DNA from 3 places in the Mesorhizobium sp. C277A genome. Region 2 is predicted to be linked to each of the others. Evidence: riboswitches for the same ligand, from Rfam matches in the RefSeq annotation. Region 2 holds a riboswitch; each other region holds the start of a gene.

Region 1 (6,276 bases), on a different contig from region 2:
ACCGAGCCGTTGGCCAGCGCCTCATAGGCCGAGGTGCCTAATGTCACCGTCTCGAAAACGCCCTTGCCGCCATCGTGGCGGATGATGGTCGAGATCAGCGTGTTTTCCCAGGCGCTGCCGAAGCCGCCATAGGTCAGACCGTCGAGATTCCTGGGACTCTTGATCTCGCCGCGATCCGCGTTGAAGACCAACCGGCCGGTCTCCTGCTGGACCACGGCGTAGACCGCCTTGAGATCGGCGCCGGCAGCCCGCTGGGTGAACAGGCCGACGCCGGCAATGCCGAAATCGGCGATGCGGTTGGCGACCAGCGTGCCGGCGCCAGTATCGCCATAGGGCAGGATCTCAACATCGAGCCCGGCCTCGTTGTAGAACCCTTTGTCGCGGGCAACGAACAGGCCGACATGGTTGGTGTTGACCGTCCAGTCGAGCGCGACGGTGATTTTTTGCGTAGCCGCATGAGCGCGAGAGGCAAGCGGCAGTCCGGCAGCCAGCGTCAGCAGCAAAGCCTGCCGGCGTGTGAATTCGGTCATGAAAAACTCCTTTGAGCGGTCTGCGGGAACGAGGGCCGGTCAGTCCCGGGATTGAGCAGCGTGTCGAGGATGTCGGCTTCGAGCGCGACGGCCTGGCGCGCGGCATCGCTGCCGGTGGTGCGCGGGCGCGGCAGCGGCACGGCAATCTCGCCGATGATGCGGGCCGGCCGCGCCGACATCAGATAGATTCGATCGGAGAGGTAGACGGCTTCGCGCACGTCATGGGTGATCAGCAGCGCGGTCCAGCGGTGGCGCTGCCACATGCCTTCCAGCCAGCGCTGCATACCCGCGCGGGTCAGTGCATCCAGCGCGCCAAAGGGCTCGTCGAGCAGCAGCATGTCGCGCTGCTGCACCACGGTGCGCAAAAGGGCGGCGCGCTGGCGCATGCCGCCGGAAAGTTCCGCCGGCCAGGCGCGCTCGAAGCCGGCAAGGCCGAACTCGGCAAACAACGGCGCGACGCGTTCGCGCGCCGCTTTGCGGCCAAGACCCTGAACTTCCAGCCCCAGCGTCACATTGTCGATGACGCGTCGCCACGGCATCAGCGCGTCGCGCTGCGGCATGAAGGCGAAGGGGCTGCCCTGCAATGGTGCGCCGTCGAAGCGCATGTCGCCCTCACCTTTCAGCGCGCCGGTCAGCAACTGGAACAGCGTCGACTTGCCGGCGCCGGAAGGGCCGAGAATGGAGACGAACTCGCCGGCCTCGACATGAAGCGAAATGCCGGCGAGCACCTCAAGCGCGCCGAAGCTTTTGCTGATGTCGCGGAGTTCAAGCCGTGTCATTGGCTGCTGTCTCCCGAAGATCTGACGTCGCGGCTTTCGCTCCCTGCATTCTCCCAAGGCATGGCGAAGCGCTGGACGAGCACCGCAATGGCGAACAAGACAAGCGTGAGCGCGGCGCTGACGGCGACCGCGGCGAGCACCAGATCGGGCCGAAAGTTGTTCTTGGCATTGAGCATGTAGATGCCCAGCCCCTTCGCCGCCCCCGCATATTCGGCGAAGATCGCGCCGACCACGGCGTAGGTGATGGAGATGCGCAGCCCGGCGAAGAAATAGGGCAGCGCCGAAGGCAGGCGCGCCAGCCAGAAGATACGCCAGCGCCCTGCCCCCATGGCGGCGAGCATCTGCGAAATCTCCTTGCTGGTCGCAGCAAAACCTTCGACCAGCGCGACCATCATCGGGAAGAAGGTGACGAGCGCCACAAGCAGGATTTTTGGCATCAGCCCGAAGCCGAACCACAGCACGATGAGCGGCGCGATCGCGACCAGCGGCAAGGTCTGGCTGACGATCAGCAGCGGAAACAGCGCGCGGCGCAGCGGGGCCAAGAAATCGACCAGCGCCGAAAACACGAAGGCAGCGACCAACGAGCAGGCGAAGCCGGCTGATGTGGCGCGGATGGTGGGCAGCGTGTTGTCGGCCAGGGCGGCGCGATGCTCCCAGGCCTGCTGCAGCACGCGCGACGGCGCCGGCAGCACGGTGGGGGCGACACCGCCGTAGCGGGCGTAGAGCTCCCAGGCTGCGAGGAGCAGGGCGAAAGCGAAGGCGGCGGGGATGGTCTTGGCGATGCCGGCGGCTAATCTCCCCCCTCGAGGGGGAGATGTCGCCGAAGGCGACAGAGGGGGTCGTCTCGCATAGAGCGCCCACGCCTTGCCGATGCGAAAAGGACGTCGGCGCTCCACGCGCTGGGACCCCCTCTGGCCTGCCGGCCATCTCCTGCTCGAGGGGGGAGATTCGTGGGCATCGCGGTCTTCGCCAATCGCCAATGGCTCCCCTCCTCTTTGTGCTGAGGGGTCAGAGGCATCTCCTCCACGCAATGGGTCAGATAAACCAGCCACGGCAATATCCTCAAGGAACGACGCTTGAGCCGCGGCTCAGACGGCGCTCGGGCTGTTCGCCGAGATCGTGATGTCGAGGGTGACGTGGCCGGCGCCGGGGCCGAAGCGGCAGAAGGCCTCGTTGAGCGTGGCAAACACCGCACCGGCATCGCCACGCAATTTGGTGCAGAAGTTCTTTGAGCGCTCAAAGACGCCGGACTGTTTCAGGAAATCGATGCAGCCGTAGATCTCGTCCATATGGTCGCCCGTGCCCATAACGTAGAGCGAGAACTGCGCCGCCACCGGCTGGCCGGTCGACGGCGTGGCCTGGACAGCGCGGATCGCGGCGATCTTGCGCTCGTCCAGCGGAATGGCGGGGCCGCCGGTCTCGTCGGAGCGGCAGATCGGATCGTCGGGCTCGCCCGGACAGCCGCGCGAGACCGCCGCCGAAAGCACGCAGTGCTTGCCGCTTTTGGCCGCCGCGACGAACAGGTCGCGCATGGCGGGAAACAGCACCTCGGGCGGCCCGACCATAAGGGTCGAGATGTCATCGGTTTCGATCCGCAGCCGGTCGCGCCAGGGATCGAGCGCGCCGAGCGCGCCGAGGATGACGCCGACGAAATCGTCGGTCATGGGATAAAGGGAAATCTGTGCGCCTGAAAACATCGCCCGCCTCGCTCCGCTGGTATTATCCAGATCAGCTTTAGGGTCCGAAGGCTTGCCGCCCTCATCTCAGCCCCGACGATACGGAGCACCCCTGTGGATGGGCGGGTTAAAGCATTGTTCGCGGCATTGGGGAAGCCGTTTGTTGAGGCACTGCGGGAAAGTGTTTTGGGCCAGACGTGCCGGGCGCCCGGGCGTTAACAGACGACTCGTCAGTTCGTTGCGTTATCGTCCCAACTGTACGAAATTGGCTTGACGCTCATTCGTACATAAAGTACGATATCTCTTTTCGCAGAGAGGAATGTCCTTGAGCACAGCGAACCATGTTGCCTTCGCCGATCTCTCTCGTCCTTTGCCGTCATCTCCGTCGTTGCCGCCGCCTTTATTGCCGCCCCCTTTGTTGCCCTTGTCATTCGATCAGTGCCAACGCCTCGCCGGGGCCTGGCGAATGGCCAGCCAGGACATCGCCGACGACATCCGCTTCATCCGCCAATATCTGAAAGTCGTTGCCGAGAAGGACGAGAGGCTGTCGACCGGCACCCTTGTTCACAGCCGCGCCTATGTAGAGGCCTGCGCCGGCTGGCTGCCACAGACCGTGACGCGCTATCTGCGCCACCTGCGCCAGATCACCGAATGCGAACTGGCCATGACAGCTGCCGGCATTCGCTTTGCGCTGTCGAGTTATGCCTGGGAGGCATGAGGGCGCCTGTCGCCAAACACAAGGAATTGCGCTGCCCGTCGCAGGCGCAATTCGTCAGGTTGAGAGGCTCGGGCGCGCCTGAACGGCGGGCGCCAAGGATGGCCCGGCCAGCGAATTCCGGCCTTGCTTTATTTCGACTGACTTATTTCGACTTGGCCTTATTTCGATTTGGCTTTGCCGGACTTTGCGGCGGCAGGCTTCGCTGCCTTTGGCTTGGCGGCTGCCTTGGCGGGCTTGGCGTCAGCTTTCTTCGCCGCCTTTTTGGGCTTGGCGACCGCGCCGTCGACTTCAGCCGTGGCCTGCTCCCAGTGTTCCTGATGCGCGCCTTCAGGCCGGCCGGCCTTTTCCCAGATCTCGTGCGCGCGCTGGCGAATGCGGTCCTGTTTGTCGTCCGTCACTTAAGCCTCCGTGGTTGGGTCCGGTCGGTTGGTCCAGATTCCACGAAAACGTTAGCCGAAAATTCGGCCGGCGTCTTGAGTGACGAGACATCTCAGCGCGGGTCGGAAATCACCGCAACGCCGAGCAGCGCCGCTTTCTTGACGATCAGCCCCGCGAGGTCGGCATCCGAACGATCGGTGCCGGTGCGCTCCCGCAGGAGCGCGATCGCTTCCTTCATCGATAACAGCGCCGTGTTGCGCTCGGCCAGCAACTTGTCGCAACACGCCGCAACATTGGCGGAGTTCGGGGTCTCGACATGCGGCAACATGGCAATTCTCCTTTCATCATGTTCATCATTCGGCCCTGCCGCCCTTTTAGGAAGAACGACAGGGCCGTATCACCGATGAATGGTTAGGTTGTCGAGCGTTACTCGACCACCTCGACAATCCTGCGCGTGCTGGGGTCGACCAACACGGTATGGTTGTCGACGACGGCGTATCTGTACTGAACGTCGGGAACCTCCTGCAGCTCGACAGTATCAGGCAAGGCAGTGCCGACATTCAATTCGACGCCGAGCAGATTGACCGAGGCAAGCGGATGTTTCTTTACGTACTGGTGCACGACCGTGCGCTGTTCCGGGGTGATGATCACCTGCTGCTGTGCCGGCTGCGTGACGATGACCTCGTCGGCGGCGGCAATGCCGATACCAGCGATCATGGCGAGCCCGGCGACGGCGGGAATAAGGATGGTTTTCATCTTCGTCTCCTGTCGTTGTTGGCGAGCTCCGCCGTGTTCCCGCATGAGGCGAAAACAGCGCAGATCGAGGTGGCGGGCTCCTGGAGGCAAACGCAGCCGGTACGGTCTTGTTCCGCAAGCGGAGACTAAATTGATCGGCTTCCCGGTCATGCCAGCAGAACCCGCACCCGCAAGATTCGCATTGAAGCACAATCCCTCAGGAGACCTTCGACATGGATGATGCACGGCTCCAATTCCGGGCGATTGCGGCCGGCGCCGGCATTGATCCGGTGACCGCGTCGCCCGGCCAAGACGGGAACCGACCGCCTTCGTGCCACGCCGTGAAGTTTCAAGCAAAGGTCATTGCTTCGGCGGCTGCGCAGGCACCTCGCCAGGCTTGATCACCGGCGTCTTGCCCTGGTCCGGCGGCGGCTGCGTCATACCCTGGTCACCACTGGGCGGCGGCTGCAGCACGCCGCCGCAGGGACCGAGCGTGCTGGTCGATTCGCCGCCGCCATTGGCGACCGGCGGCTTCTGACCATCGTCCTGAGGCTGCGCCTGGCAAGGCGCGGCAGGGCCGTGCTGGTCGCCATTGTCCTGCGCAGCCGCCGGGTCGGCCAGCGCCAAGAGCAGCACGCATGGGATGAGGGGGAAAGTCTTCATGGTCCAGCTCCTCTGGATTCATCTCCTTGGCAAAGCAGACTAGTCCTTGGCAAAGCAGACTGGCGGCAATTGGTTCCACGGAGATGGAGTGGTTGCCGGAACCTGACAGCCGGAAGTGAGTTCCACCTTCTCGACGCAAAGCCGCCCGGAGGAGGCAATCATGGAAGAACGAAACAGAAAACCCAATGACGAGGTCGAGGCGCCACCGAGCAAAAACGATGCCCGCGACAGGATCGCCAATGACGAGGTGGAAGCGCCGACGCCGCGCCGGCAGGATTGGGATGCGCTGCGTGGCGCAACGGTCCTGCCCGACGGAGCAGATGAGGAAAGCCTGCCGGACACCACCGGTGTCGAGAAGGAAGGCGAATTGCCCGAGGAGGATGACGACAACCCCTACCAGGACAGTGACGATGCCTTGCCCGACGACGCCGAGGAAGCCGCCATTGGTCACGATCTGGCGAGGCGCGGCGGCCCGTTCGACGACGTGTAAGGCAGCGACCGCGGATACTTTCGAGAGGTTTCCCGGGACGTCCACGCCGTCACCAGTTGGACCAAGGATGAGCTGAAGGCGATGCCGGAGCATCGCGATATTTCGAAGGATCCGGCTGGCCGGATCCTTCGTTTAAGGCGCCTTGGCGGTTTGGCTTAGCCCTTGTGGTCAAGGGCTGGACGGCGACAATCTCGGCACCTTCGACAGCCGAGAAGCAGCCGAGAAGCACGAACGCGAAGCCCAATATTTCAAGCGCCGTCGAGGCCGCTCGCCTGAAATCTTCAAAGTGCGCAAGAAATCCCCGCCG
Region 2 (6,276 bases):
TGCAGCGTGTCGTGGTTGCCGATCACTTCGAGCTTGACCCAGTTCGTACCGAAGACTTCGCGCGCCATTTGTGCGGTCGTGACCGCTTCCTTGACGGAGTGGCAGCCAGCAGTGTTGGGCAGGATTCTGACACCAAGCGAGCGGATCAACGACCAGAATTCTTCGCCGGCCCTGCCGCCTGCCATTTCACGGCGCAACGAGACGGTCACCACCGCCGTGCCCGATGCCCTGACTGCATAGGCAAGGATGGCCGGCGAAGGATATTGAGCCGTGCCAAGAAGCAGGCGGGAGGGAAGCTCGGCTCCATAAAGCTCGATCATGGCCTAGCCGCCCTGCATGGGCGAGAGGATTTCGATCCGGTCGCCGTCGTTCAATTGGAATTCCGCCCGGTTGGCTTTGTGCACGAGGTCGTTGTTGACGGCGGTCGCGAGCCAATCGCCCTCATAGTCAAGCGCGGCAAGCAGCTCGGCCAGCGTGGTGGCGGCAACCTCATGCGCTTCGCCGTTGACCATCAGTTTCATGAGCAAGCTCCTTGGTTCTGTCTTGACTGAAAACCAGGTCGGCAGCCTGGCGCGCCATGGCGGGAGCCAGGAGAAAACCGTGACGATAGAGCCCGTTGATCGCGATGATTTCACCCTTGGTTTCGACGCGCGGCAAATTGTCGGGAAAGGCTGGGCGGACGCCGACACCGGTTTCAACGATCTCGGCCTCGCCAAAGGCCGGGTGGAGGGCATAGGCGGTACCCAGCAGTTCCATCATCGAACGCGCCGTAACCGGTCCGACGGACTGGCTTTCAATCATCGTCGCACCAATCATGAAACGGTGGTCGGTGCGCGGCACTGCGTACAGTGGAAAGCGCGGATGCAGCAGCCTGACAGGGCGCGACAGCGAGATATCAGGGGTACGCAGGGTGAGCATTTCGCCGCGAACGCCGCGCAGCCAGTCATTTTGTGCCGCCATTCCCGTACAGTCGATCTGACGATCGAAACCAAAAACATGATGCGCGTCGGCGCCGAAGTGGAATTCAACACCCGTGGCCGCGAGCTTGTCATGAAGTGCTGCCATCGCCTGGCGCGGATCAAGATGGCCCTCAGCGGGGAAGAGCAATCCGCGGCGGAAGCGGCCGGCTAAGTCGGGCTCCAGCAAGGCAATTTCATCTTCCTCGACGCGCCGATAGCCCGTCGTGCGGCTGGCGAACCGGTCGAGCTCGCCCGCATCGCGCGGCGAGGCCAAGACCAGCGTTCCCCGTCGTGTTACCAAGCCGGGCGTTGCGGCGTCCCACCAGTCGGCGGCGTCGCGTCCGAGATCCAGCACCGGCTGCTCGGCGCTTTCACGCTCGCACCACGGCGCCAACATGCCACCGGCGAACCACGACGCATTGCCCCCAAGGGCAGGCCTTGTCTCGGCAACGGTAACCGCCGCGCCGCGTGCGGCGAACTCGAAGGCGGCGGTGAGGCCGGCAACGCCCGCCCCTTTGACCAAGACCTTCATGATGGCTCACGTGGCTGAGGTATGAGCGGTGCGCCGGTCTCGTCCGCCGGCAGGTAGAGATCGCCGCCCTCGCGGTATTTCGCCGCCATCGCCGCCATGCCCTCTTTCTGTGCCTCGGCGCGGATGTCGTGGGAGATACGCATCGAGCAGAATTTCGGTCCGCACATCGAGCAGAAATGCGCCAGCTTGTGCGCCTCCTTGGGCAAGGTCTGGTCGTGGAAGGACCGCGCGGTTTCGGGATCGAGCGACAGGTTGAACTGATCCTCCCAGCGGAACTCGAAGCGCGCGCGCGAAAGCGCATCATCCCTGACCTTCGCTGCCGGATGGCCCTTCGCCAGGTCGGCGGCGTGGGCGGCTATCTTGTAGGTGATCACGCCGATCTTGACGTCGTTGCGATCGGGAAGGCCGAGATGCTCCTTGGGCGTGACGTAGCAGAGCATGGCGGTGCCGAACCAGCCGATCATCGCGGCGCCGATGCCTGAGGTGATGTGGTCGTAGCCCGGCGCGATGTCGGTCGTCAGCGGTCCGAGCGTATAGAACGGCGCCTCGCCGCAGACGGCGAGTTGCTTGTCCATGTTCGCCTTGATCTTGTGCATCGGCACGTGGCCGGGGCCCTCTATCATCACCTGGCAATCCTTCGCCCAGGCGATCTTCGTCAGCTCGCCGAGCGTCTCCAGCTCGGCGAACTGCGCCGCGTCATTGGCATCGGCGATCGAGCCTGGACGAAGACCGTCGCCGAGCGAGAAGGAGACGTCGTAGGCTCTGGCGATGTCGCAGATCTCCGCGAAGTGCTCGTAGAGGAAGCTTTCCCGGTGATGGTGCAGGCACCATTTGGCCATGATCGAGCCGCCGCGCGAGACGATACCCGTCACCCGGTCGACGGTCAGCGGGATATAATGCAGCCGCACGCCGGCGTGGATGGTGAAATAGTCGACGCCTTGCTCGGCCTGTTCGATCAGCGTGTCGCGGTAGACCTCCCAGGTCAGATCCTCGGCAATGCCGCCGACCTTTTCGAGCGCCTGGTAGAGCGGCACCGTGCCGATCGGCACCGGCGCGTTGCGCACGATCCAGTCGCGGATGTTGTGGATGTTGCGGCCGGTCGACAGGTCCATCACCGTATCGGCGCCCCAGCGGATCGCCCACACCATCTTTTCGACCTCTTCCGCCATCGACGATGTGACGGCGGAGTTACCGATATTGGCGTTGATTTTGACCAGGAAATTGCGGCCGATGATCATCGGCTCGCTCTCGGGATGGTTGATGTTGGCGGGAATGATCGCCCGTCCGCGCGCCACCTCGTCACGCACGAATTCGGGCGTGACGAAATCGGGCAGTGTCGCGCCGAAAGCCTCGCCGTCGCGCTCAAGCTTGCCGTGCAGGATCTCGCGACCAAGGTTCTCGCGAATGGCAACGAACTCCATTTCGGGTGTGATGATGCCGGCGCGCGCATAGGCAAGCTGCGTCACCGCCTTGCCTGCTTTGGCCCTGAGCGGTCGGTGGCGGATGGGAAATTCCGGCGTCAGGCGTTCGCCCGTCGCGAATCCGTTGTCCTCCGGCCGGACATGGCGGCCGTCACAGTCCTCGACATCGCCGCGGGCCAAGATCCATTCGTGGCGAAGCCGAGCCAGGCCTTTTTCGATGCTGGTTTCGACAGCCGGATCGGTATAGGGGCCCGACGGATCGTAGACGGTGACTGGCGGTTCGCCGGCTGTCGGATGGACGGAGATTTCGCGCATCGGCACTTTGATCTGCGAGTGGATGGTGCCGGGCTTGTGGATCTTCCGCGAGGCGGGCAGCGGTCCCGTCGACACGGCAGGGGTGAGGGCATTCATCTTGAGGCTCCTTTGCTCATGCATTGGAGACCCAGTTCTGTGCCGGAAGGATGAAAAGACGCTTCTGTCGACCTGCCGAAACAGGACCTCGGGCGTAACTCCCGCAAAGCGCTTGCACCGTCCCTACGCCAGTATGAACTGGATCAGGTTCAACGGGTCACTGCGCCGCGAAAGCCAGCAGTATCTCAGCCCCTTGCCGGGACTCCCCTGGTGAATGCCTCAGGTTGAACGGGCCGGCGCGGCTTTGTCAAGCGCATTTGGCCCGCCCACTGTCAAATCAAACCAGGACCGCTTCGTCTTCTTGGCAGTCTGGCATCTGCCCCTGCTCTGTCCACATCCTGTTTGGGTGGAAGGCCACCACCCAGCGGAACCCTCAGAGAAGGAAAACCGTCCAGATTTGGCTAGACTGCTCGACGATAAGTCCAGAGCTGTGCCGGCGGTATGTTGCGGACGACGAAGTCATAGTGGGAAACCACGTAACGGTCTGGCATCTTGATCACCGGCGACAGAAGTCCATATGTGATCTGAATTAGCGGCCGGCCCGCAGGAATACGGGCAAGCAGATCCTCAACCAGCGCGACACGCTGTTGCATTGGAAAGCTCAACAGCGGGACTGCACTTATAACACAATCGAACTGTTCACCTTTGCGCTCACCCAGAGCTTTGTCCAGCGCAAATGCGTCGCCCAATCTGAAGTCCACATTCGGGAGCGTTGCACCAGGCCGTCGTAGAAAATCCTGGAATATTCGACTGAAACCAGCTGGCGCGGCTTGATTCCCCTAGCCAGGATCGCCTTTGTGATGACACCGGTTCCCGCGCCAAGCTCCAGAATCGGCAATCCTGACCGTGGGTTCACCACGCTTGCCATCCGGCGTGCCGCATAAACCGAAGTGGGAATAAGGGCTCCCACGCCCTTCTTGTCCTTCTGCCAGCCTTTGAAGAATTGGACTTCTTCCTCAAACCTTTTGCCGAGCCGCTCCTTCAGTCGCAAAATCATATCTTCTCCTTGCGTCAGCCGCTTACCCAACGTCATCATTTGGCAAAGCGCGTTTTGGCCAATCTCGGCACCTTTTACAAGCCGGTTACGACTGCTTCCCTGTCACGACGCGGTCAGCATGAATTGCCCCTTAACGCACTTTCATGTTTGCTGGGTCTATGTTTCGCCCTCGCTTGCTGCCCGAAAAAAGTTTCCCGAGCTATGCGTATCTGCCCGGCAAATATCCGCATCCGGTGCGCGATCCCTTGGGCCACAGTTACCGATCAGATCCGGTGACCGTCGCCGTTGGCGAAGCGCTTGGCTCAGATGTGTTTCTATGGGGAATCGACCTTTTCAATCACGGCTACTACTGGGAAGCCCATGAAGCCTGGGAGCCTCTCTGGCAGGCTGCGAAACAAAGTGCTCAGCACCGCATGTTCTTCAAGGGACTGATCCTGTTAGCGGCGGCCGGGGTGAAGATCCGCGAGGGCAAGCGGGTCGCAGCGGCGCGCCATGCGACAAGAGCTGCAGGGCTTTTTCGTCAGTTGGTGAGAGTGCCGGGCGGCCTGTGGGAGAAAGCGCTGGGAATGACACCCGCCGCGCTCGCTGAACATGCCCAAGCGATCGTAGCTTACCCGGTTGTTCCGCGGGAGCCAAAGCCTGCCCAGCCTGAGCCCGTGTTTGATTTCATACTCGCACCAGTATCCGAGAGCGTTTGATCGGCAATTCAGTGGTTCAAGTGTCCAGCTAGCTTTGTAGCAGGAAATGGGCTGTGAAAACCGCTCACCACCCGCATGCGTCACAAACAATAAGAGTGCAGTAAGGTTTTATAGGCAACTCGCGGCCGCTTCGATGTCGATGGTCTTGAGGGTCGGGGGCGACCGGTCGCGCTCGTAGCCAATCGATTGATGACAGAGATGCCGGCCAGGCTTCAATGACGGGGATGGCGAAAAGCTGAGTGCTCGGGCTTGCGGGCCGAGCTTGTCGGCCGCTCGATGGAAAGTGTCATTTGAGGTGGGGTCTCGGCCGCGTGCAGCTGAAAGACACGCTCGTCCAGTTCCTTGTCCACTTCCGTCAGACGATGATTGAGGCGAAGGTAGTCCGTCCAGGTCGGCGTGCGAAACGTTTCTGTCCAATGCATAGGCTTCTGCAGGTTCCGCTGGAGCGTCCAGTTCCGAGCACCGACGCGGCTGTGTACGTGGCGCCGCTGCCGCATGAGGTCGAGGAAGGCCTCGAGATTTCTCTCGGCTATCAGATATTCGACCTTGACCACGATCGGGCCGCTCCTCGGCTTCAAATTGAGAGAGACAGCTGGGGCATCGAATTCCTCCAAGGGATCGGGCTCGGAGTCGCGGCGCTCTCGAAGAGGAAAGAGAACGCCGGCTGCAGCGACGATCAACAGGGCTCCAGCGGAACCCTCCAGCGCCCAGGTCAACGAATGGTTTTCGGCCACCGTGCCCCACACCCAGCTGCCGAGCGCGATGCCGCCGTCTATCAAAGCATAGTAGATCGAGATGGTGCGCCCCACGACCCAGCGCGGGCTCGCCAGCTGCACGCTCACACCAACCCCGGACCAGGCGGTCACCCAGCCCGCGCCGCCCAAGGCGAGTGCAATTGCCGCCACGGCAATCGAAGATGTCAGTGCCAGGGAGAGAGAACACGCCGCACAGGCCACGCAGGAGAGCCTCATCAGCCTTTCTTGCGACAAGCTCCGTCTGAACAGGCTGTTGGAGAGGTCAGCCAAGACGGCACCGGTCCCGAAGCCAGCCATGAGCGCGCCATAGGCAAGCGGGCCTCCTCCCAGCTGGTCGCGGACAACCACCGGCAGCAGCGCGAGTATGGCGATGCTCGCCAGGCCAAAGAGGGTTCCGCGCGCGATCGCTGCCTTGATCTCCGATGACATCGCCGTGAAGCGCAGCCCGTCATAAATTGCCGTCCTCATCGACTCGCGGGGAAGAGGGGAAGAACGAACCTTCC
Region 3 (6,276 bases), on a different contig from region 2:
AGCCCTCTTCCGGCGTGTCGCCATAGAGCAGGCCGTCTATCCCGGCCAGGAAGGAATCGCGGTCGCGGGTGCCGATGCCCGGCGCGCCGAACTGGCGGGCGTGGCGCTGCGCCAGATCAATTCGCTGCGGCGTGTTGGGGTGCGTGGCCAGGAAGTCGAGGCTGGCGTCGGTGGCGCCGCTGATCGAGCGGAAATCGGTGTAGGCCGACATCGACTGCAGGAAACGCCCGGCGGCATAGGGATCGTAACCCGCCTCGCCGATCGACTTGATGCCGATGGCGTCTGCCTCCAGCTCCTGGTTGCGCGAGAACTGCGCCAGCCTCAGCTTGCCGCGGATCAATGCCTGCTTGGCGGTCGGGCTGTCGCCCAGCACATCGGAGACCACCTTGGTCGCCAGGCCTTCCTCGGCCTCGAGCTGCTGTCGCTGCAGACCGTGATTGGCGGTGACGTGGCCCATCTCATGCGCGATGACGGCGGCGAGTTCGGCCGAATCATTGGCCAGCGCCAGCAGGCCGCGGGTGACGTAGAGATAGCCACCCGGCAGCGCGAAAGCGTTGACGTTGGGCGAATTGAGGATGGTGATGCGATAGGTCTGGGTCGGATTGGCCGACACCACGGTCAGGCTGCCGACAACCTTGGCCACCATGCGCTCGAGCTTGGGATCGGAATATTCGCCGCCATAGGTGGCAAGGATGCGCGGATGCTGTGCCTTCGCCAGTTCGGCAAGCTTGCTGTTGGCGGCGACATTGTCGACCGTGATCGGCTTGTCGGAAGGCTGGAAGCCGGATTCCTGCACTTCGGGAGGCGTGAACATCTGGCAGCTGGCCAGCGCCACGGCAAGGCCGGCCAGCGCGAGGAAGCGCACCAGCGGTCTGCGTTTCAAAGTGTCAGTGCCGGTCGGCAGCACGGCGTTCCTTCAGCTCTCGGCGCATGATTTGGACCGGGGTCCGCGCCAGCGAAAAATCGGTTTCGTTGGCAATCCTGCACACATCAAAAAACCTACAGCGTTTACGCATCCGGCCGGGTGCGGCGCTGTAGGGGCAAATCACGGCTCGTGCCGGACCAGTACTAAGCGGACCTAGCCACATCGACTGGACCATGGCAAGCAAGCGCCACATCACCTGTAGCCGGTTTGGTCGTAAATTATGTCCGCTTCCGGGCAATATCGCGTGATCCGCCCGAACTTGCGCCGATATAGCGCCGAAACGCTTCAGGGCCAGTGCCGTCGAAAAAATCGCCGGCAGGTCCCGTCGCGGCAACCCTGCCATTGTCCAGAAAAACCATCTGCTCGCCGATACGGCGAGCGTCTTCCGGCTGATGCGTGACGAACAGCACCGTCATCGCCCGCTCGGCATGAACGCCGGCCACCAGGTCGAGCATGTCGTCGCGCAGTGCTGGCCCGAGCGAAGCGAACGGCTCGTCGAGCAGCAGCACTGGCCGGTCGCGCACCAGAACGCGGGCGAGCGCCACGCGCTGCCTTTCGCCGCCGGAGAGTTCGCGCGGCAGGCGCATTTCCTTGCCGGCCAGGCCGACGCGGTCAAGCGCCTCGGCGATTGCGGCGCGATCGGCGTCGGTCAGGTTGAGCGATGGCGAGCGGCCGAGCCCGACATTCTTCTCCACCGAGAGATGAGCAAACAGATTGTTTTCCTGGAATACCATCGACACCGGCCGCGCCGAAGGCGGCTCGGCGCCGACATCGGCGGCGCCGATCAGCACACGACCGGACTCCGGCGTCTCGAAACCAGCCACCAGATTGAGCAAGGTCGATTTGCCCGAACCGCTTGCCCCCATGATGGCGGTGATCTTAGATGTATCGAATTCGACATCGAACAGGAATGGCGTTTCGCCATAGCTGAACGAGACCTTGTCCAGCCGGACAGTCGTGCCTTTCTCCACAGCGGACGTCACGATCTCTCTCCCCGTCCCAGCCAGTCTGCCGCGACCACCAATGCAAGGCAGACCGCCCCGAGCAGCAAAGCCAGCCCGGCAGCATCGGCCGTGCGATAGCTGCCCATGCGCGCCAGCAGGAGATAGGGCAAGGTCTGCACCGAATCGCTGCCGAACAGCGCGATGACGCCGAGATCGCCGAGCGACAGTGCCATGGCGAAGGCAAAGCCGGTGGCCAGCGGCCGCCGGAGCGATGGCCAGTCGACCAGAAGCAGCCGGTTCCAGCCCGCAATGCCGAGCTGCGCGCACAGCTTTTCATGGCGCTCGCTCGCCGCATCATAGGCCGGGCGCATCGCGCGGATGGCAAAGGGCATCGCCATCACCGCATTGACGGTGACGACCATGACCGGCGCGATGGCAAAGACATCGCTGACCGTGCGCAGCAGGAGAAACCAGCCGGCGCCGATGACGATGGGCGGCACGACGAGGACGAAGCCGGCGCCGGTGTCGGTGGCATGTTCGAGCAATGAACGGGCACTGGACCGGCGGCGCAGCGACAGTGCCCGCCGCGCCATGATCAGCGACAGTGCCAGCGCCACCGAAAGTAGCGCCGCCGAGAAGGCGAGACCGGCGCTGGTCAGCGTCGCCTGACGCACGGCACTCTCGCCCGCCAGCCGGCCGAGATCGGCGCCGAGGCCGGAGGCAACGGTGGCCGCCATCGGTCCGGCGACGAACAGCAAGGCGAGCACGATCAGGACGGCGTTGAACGCTGTTTCTGCTTTGCCGGCCAAGTGATAGCGGCGCGGCGCGACAGGCAAATTGGCGTCGCCGGTCACATTGGCGCCGAGCCGCGTCAGCGCCAGCATGACGGCGAAAGTCAGCGCGATCTGTAGCACCGTCAGCGTCACCGCTCGCGCCGGATCGAAGTCGAAACGCAGCGCCTGATAGATGGCGACTTCCAGCGTCGTCGCCGCCGGCCCGCCGCCGAGGATCAGGACGATGGTGAAGGAGGTGATGCAAAGCATGAAGACAAGCCCGGCGACGCCCGGCAGCGCGGCGCGCAGCACCGGCCACTCGATCAGCCGGAAGGCTGGCCTCGCCCCCATGCCGAGCTGGCTCGCCAGCCGCCATTGATCGGCCGGCACCGTTCCCAGCGCTTCGAGGAACAGCCGGGTGGCCAGCGGCAGGTTGAAGAAGACGTGGGCGACGAGGATGCCCGACAGCCCATAGATGTCGGGCGAGCTCTGGCCACCGATCGCGGCGAAATAACCGGCGCGGCCATAGAGCGCCAGTATTCCCAGCGCTCCGACAATTGCCGGCAAGGCAAGGGGCACAGTGAATAGCTGCAGGATGAAGCCGCGTCCGAAGAAGCGCGGATGCCGCGACAGCGCCCGGGCGACGAAGAGCGCCGGTACGGCGGAAAGCAGAGTCGAGAGCGCAGCCTGCCAGAGCGTGAAGCGGACAACGCGCAGGAGATAGAGGTCAAAGGCGGACGCGGCGCCGGAAAGGTCGTGCGCGCCTTCGCGGATAAGGCCGGCGAAGGCGCCACCGATCAGCAGCGCGATTGCCGCAAGCGCGACAATGCCGGCCGTGATGCGGGGGTCAGAGCGTTGCACTCTTTACCGGGCGTCGCGTTCCTTCGCGCCCCCCTCTGTCCTGCCGGACATCTCCCCCACGAGGGGGGAGATTGGCGGTTTTAGCGCTCCGCTCATTCCTGCAGCTTCGGAGATTGGCGAAAGTCAACGTAAAGGCCAATCTCCCCCCTCGTGGGGGAGATGTCCGGCAGGACAGAGGGGGGCGCCGTAGAGCACTCATCTTTTGACTATACAGCCAAATCTACTTGCTCATCACCGCCAGCCATTCGTCCACCCAGGCCTTGCGATTTGCCGCGACCTCTTCCGGGCTGAACAGCAAGGTCTTCGCCGGCTTGACCAGCCTATCAAAAGCCGGATTGAGCGGCTTGTCGGTTTTCCCGGCCGGGAACATCCAGTTGGTCTCCGGAATGACATCCTGGAATTTCGGCCCGGTCATGAAGGCCAGGAACTTCGCCGCCAGCGGATTCTTCGCGCCCGTGGTGGTGATGCCGGCGACCTCGATCTGCAGATACTCGCCTTCCTCGAACGAGGCCGCCTGGTAGCGCCCGGTGTTCTCCGCCACCATGTGGTAGGCCGGCGACGTCGTATAGGAAAGCACCATCGGCGCCTCGCCCTTGGTGAACAGGCCGTAGGCCTCGCTCCAGCCCGGCGTCACCGTCAGCACTTTGCCCTTGAGTTTCGCCCAGGCTTCCGGCGCCTTGTCGCCATAGACCGACTTGACCCACAGCAGCAGGCCGAGGCCCGGCGTCGACGTCCTCGGATCCTGGATGACGATCTTGTCGGCGGCATCGCCCTCGACCAGTTCCTTCAGGCTCTTCGGCGGGCTCTTCAGCTTTTCGGTGTCGTAGACGACGGCGAAATAACCATAATCATAGGGCACGAAAGTGTCGTCGCTCCAGCCGCCCGGCACGTTGTTTTCAGCCACCGCGCCATGTCGGACAAACAGGCCGGAAGCCTTGGCTTCCGCGGTGAGGTTGGTGTCGAGGCCAAGCACGATATCTGCTTTGGTCGAGGCACCTTCGAGCTTGACGCGGTTGAGCAGCGCGACGCCGTCGGCGACCGAGACGAAGTCGACGCTGCAGCCGCACTCGGCCTCGAATTCCTTCTTCACCTGGGGGCCTGGACCCCAGTCGGCAGTGAAACTCTCATAGGTATAGATCGTGAGTTTTTCCTGCGCGCACGCAGGGCTTGCCAGTAGCGAAACAGCAAGCCCCAGCGCTGGGACAAGACGGGACAAAAAAATGCGCATCGGCGCCTCCTTCATTCGTGTTGAAAGGAATTGAGGCGTCGGGCTGTCCGAAGCGTCTAATCCCTCCGCCGGTACAAACCGGATCAGGTTCAGCGGGTTGGCGAGACTGCCTCTCAGCCGGTCCGCGAAGATCGCGTCCGGCACCCCGTTAGAGCGTTTCGACACATAGGCCCGGCCAAGGTGCCACGCAAGCGGAAGTTTGCCCGAGCATGATCCCGGAAAGTGGAATCCGTTTCCGGAAAAAGATCATGCTCCAACAAAGAGTGACGGTGCCGCTCGGCCTTCCGTTTCGTCGGCGGGGCTGGTAAGGGCCAGCGGATATGAGCACATTCACCATCCTGCTTGGCGGCGATCTCGTCCGCACGCCGCGGCTCGACCGCCAGGTCGCGGGCACGCGCGTCATCGCCGCCGACGCCGGCATCGGTCATTGCCGCCTGATCGGCCTGATGCCGGAGCTGTGGGTCGGCGATTTCGATTCTGTGCCGGCGGACCTGCCTGCCGATCTCGCCGCCGTGCCGCGGGAGGTGTTTCCTCCCGAAAAGGACAAGACCGATGGCGAACTGGCGATCGCGGCGGCATTGGAACGCGGCGCCACCAGCCTGGTGCTGGCCGGCGCTTTCGGCGGCAAGCGCGCCGACCACGCCTTCCTGCATCTGGCGCTCAGCCTTCAACTGGCAGAGACAGGCACAAAAGTGCTGTTGACCAGCGGAGCGCAGGAAGGCGCCCCTTTGCTGCCCGGCAAGGCCGGCTTCGACTATGCCGACGGAACGCTGTTTTCGGTGCTCGGCTTTTCCGATCTTTCGGGCCTCACCGTGTCCGGCGCGAAGTGGCCGCTCGACCATGTCGAGGTCGTGTTCGGCTCGTCGCTGACCATCTCGAACGAGGTCAAGTCCAACAAGACCGGGGGCGGCCTCGAAATTGAGCTCGGCCATGGCCGCGCGCTGCTGCTCGCCCACCCCTACCCCTTGCCTGAAAGCTGACATGGCCCCGCCCCTTCTCAACCTCGACGGCATAAGACTGACCTTTGGCGGCACGCCGCTGCTCGATGGCGCCGAACTGACGGCGTCCGCCGGTGACAAGATCGCGCTCGTCGGCCGCAACGGCTCCGGCAAGTCGACGCTCCTGAAGATTGCCGCCGGTCTGATCGAGCCGCAAGACGGCGAGGTCTTCCGCCAGCCTTCGGCAACGGTGCGCTATCTCCCGCAAATGCCCGACATGGACGGCTTTGCCAATGTGCGTGCCTATGTCGAGGCCGGGCTTGGGCCTGCCGACGATCCCTACCGCGCCACATATCTGATGGAGCATCTCGGCCTCGCCGGCACGGAGAACCCCAACGATCTCTCCGGTGGCGAGGCGCGCCGCGCAGCACTTGCCCGCGTCATGGCGCCCGAACCCGATATTCTGCTGCTTGACGAGCCGACCAACCATCTCGATTTGTCGGTCATCGAATGGCTGGAAGAGGAGCTCGTCCGGACGTCTTCGGCGCTGATCGTCATCTCGCACGACCGTCGCTTCCTCGAACGCGTCTCGCGCGCCACTGTCTGG

The links. A riboswitch is a leader RNA that binds a small molecule or an ion and turns the genes downstream of it on or off. The one in region 2 is predicted to bind thiamine pyrophosphate.
Region 1: another riboswitch for thiamine pyrophosphate. It lies ahead of NKK52_RS04900 (YkoF family thiamine/hydroxymethylpyrimidine-binding protein); the one in region 2 lies ahead of thiC (phosphomethylpyrimidine synthase ThiC).
Region 3: another riboswitch for thiamine pyrophosphate. It lies ahead of thiB (thiamine ABC transporter substrate binding subunit); the one in region 2 lies ahead of thiC (phosphomethylpyrimidine synthase ThiC).

What each region holds. Positions count from the first base shown of each region.
Region 1 is NZ_JAMYVW010000002.1:987,074-993,349, reverse strand. It holds gene NKK52_RS04915 (ABC transporter substrate-binding protein) at 1-530, opposite strand, end outside; gene NKK52_RS04910 (ABC transporter ATP-binding protein) at 527-1,309, opposite strand; gene NKK52_RS04905 (ABC transporter permease) at 1,306-2,142, opposite strand; gene NKK52_RS04900 (YkoF family thiamine/hydroxymethylpyrimidine-binding protein) at 2,398-3,006, opposite strand; TPP riboswitch at 2,997-3,109, opposite strand; gene NKK52_RS04895 (hypothetical protein) at 3,452-3,703, shown strand; gene NKK52_RS04890 (DUF2934 domain-containing protein) at 3,862-4,101, opposite strand; gene NKK52_RS04885 (hypothetical protein) at 4,194-4,409, opposite strand; gene NKK52_RS04880 (DUF1236 domain-containing protein) at 4,508-4,837, opposite strand; gene NKK52_RS04875 (hypothetical protein) at 5,177-5,479, opposite strand; gene NKK52_RS04870 (hypothetical protein) at 5,640-5,969, shown strand.
Region 2 is NZ_JAMYVW010000004.1:268,951-275,226, forward strand. It holds gene NKK52_RS30905 (thiazole synthase) at 1-320, opposite strand, end outside; gene thiS (sulfur carrier protein ThiS) at 324-521, opposite strand; gene thiO (glycine oxidase ThiO) at 490-1,491, opposite strand; gene thiC (phosphomethylpyrimidine synthase ThiC) at 1,488-3,323, opposite strand; TPP riboswitch at 3,426-3,542, opposite strand; partial or broken gene pmtA (phospholipid N-methyltransferase PmtA) at 3,725-4,320, opposite strand; gene NKK52_RS30930 (DUF309 domain-containing protein) at 4,494-5,018, shown strand; gene NKK52_RS30935 (MFS transporter) at 5,231-6,276, opposite strand, start outside.
Region 3 is NZ_JAMYVW010000002.1:4,577,409-4,583,684, forward strand. It holds gene NKK52_RS22550 (M48 family metalloprotease) at 1-814, opposite strand, end outside; gene thiQ (thiamine ABC transporter ATP-binding protein) at 1,144-1,908, opposite strand; gene thiP (thiamine/thiamine pyrophosphate ABC transporter permease) at 1,905-3,503, opposite strand; gene thiB (thiamine ABC transporter substrate binding subunit) at 3,724-4,731, opposite strand; TPP riboswitch at 4,775-4,889, opposite strand; gene NKK52_RS22570 (thiamine diphosphokinase) at 5,052-5,711, shown strand; gene NKK52_RS22575 (ABC-F family ATP-binding cassette domain-containing protein) at 5,713-6,276, shown strand, end outside.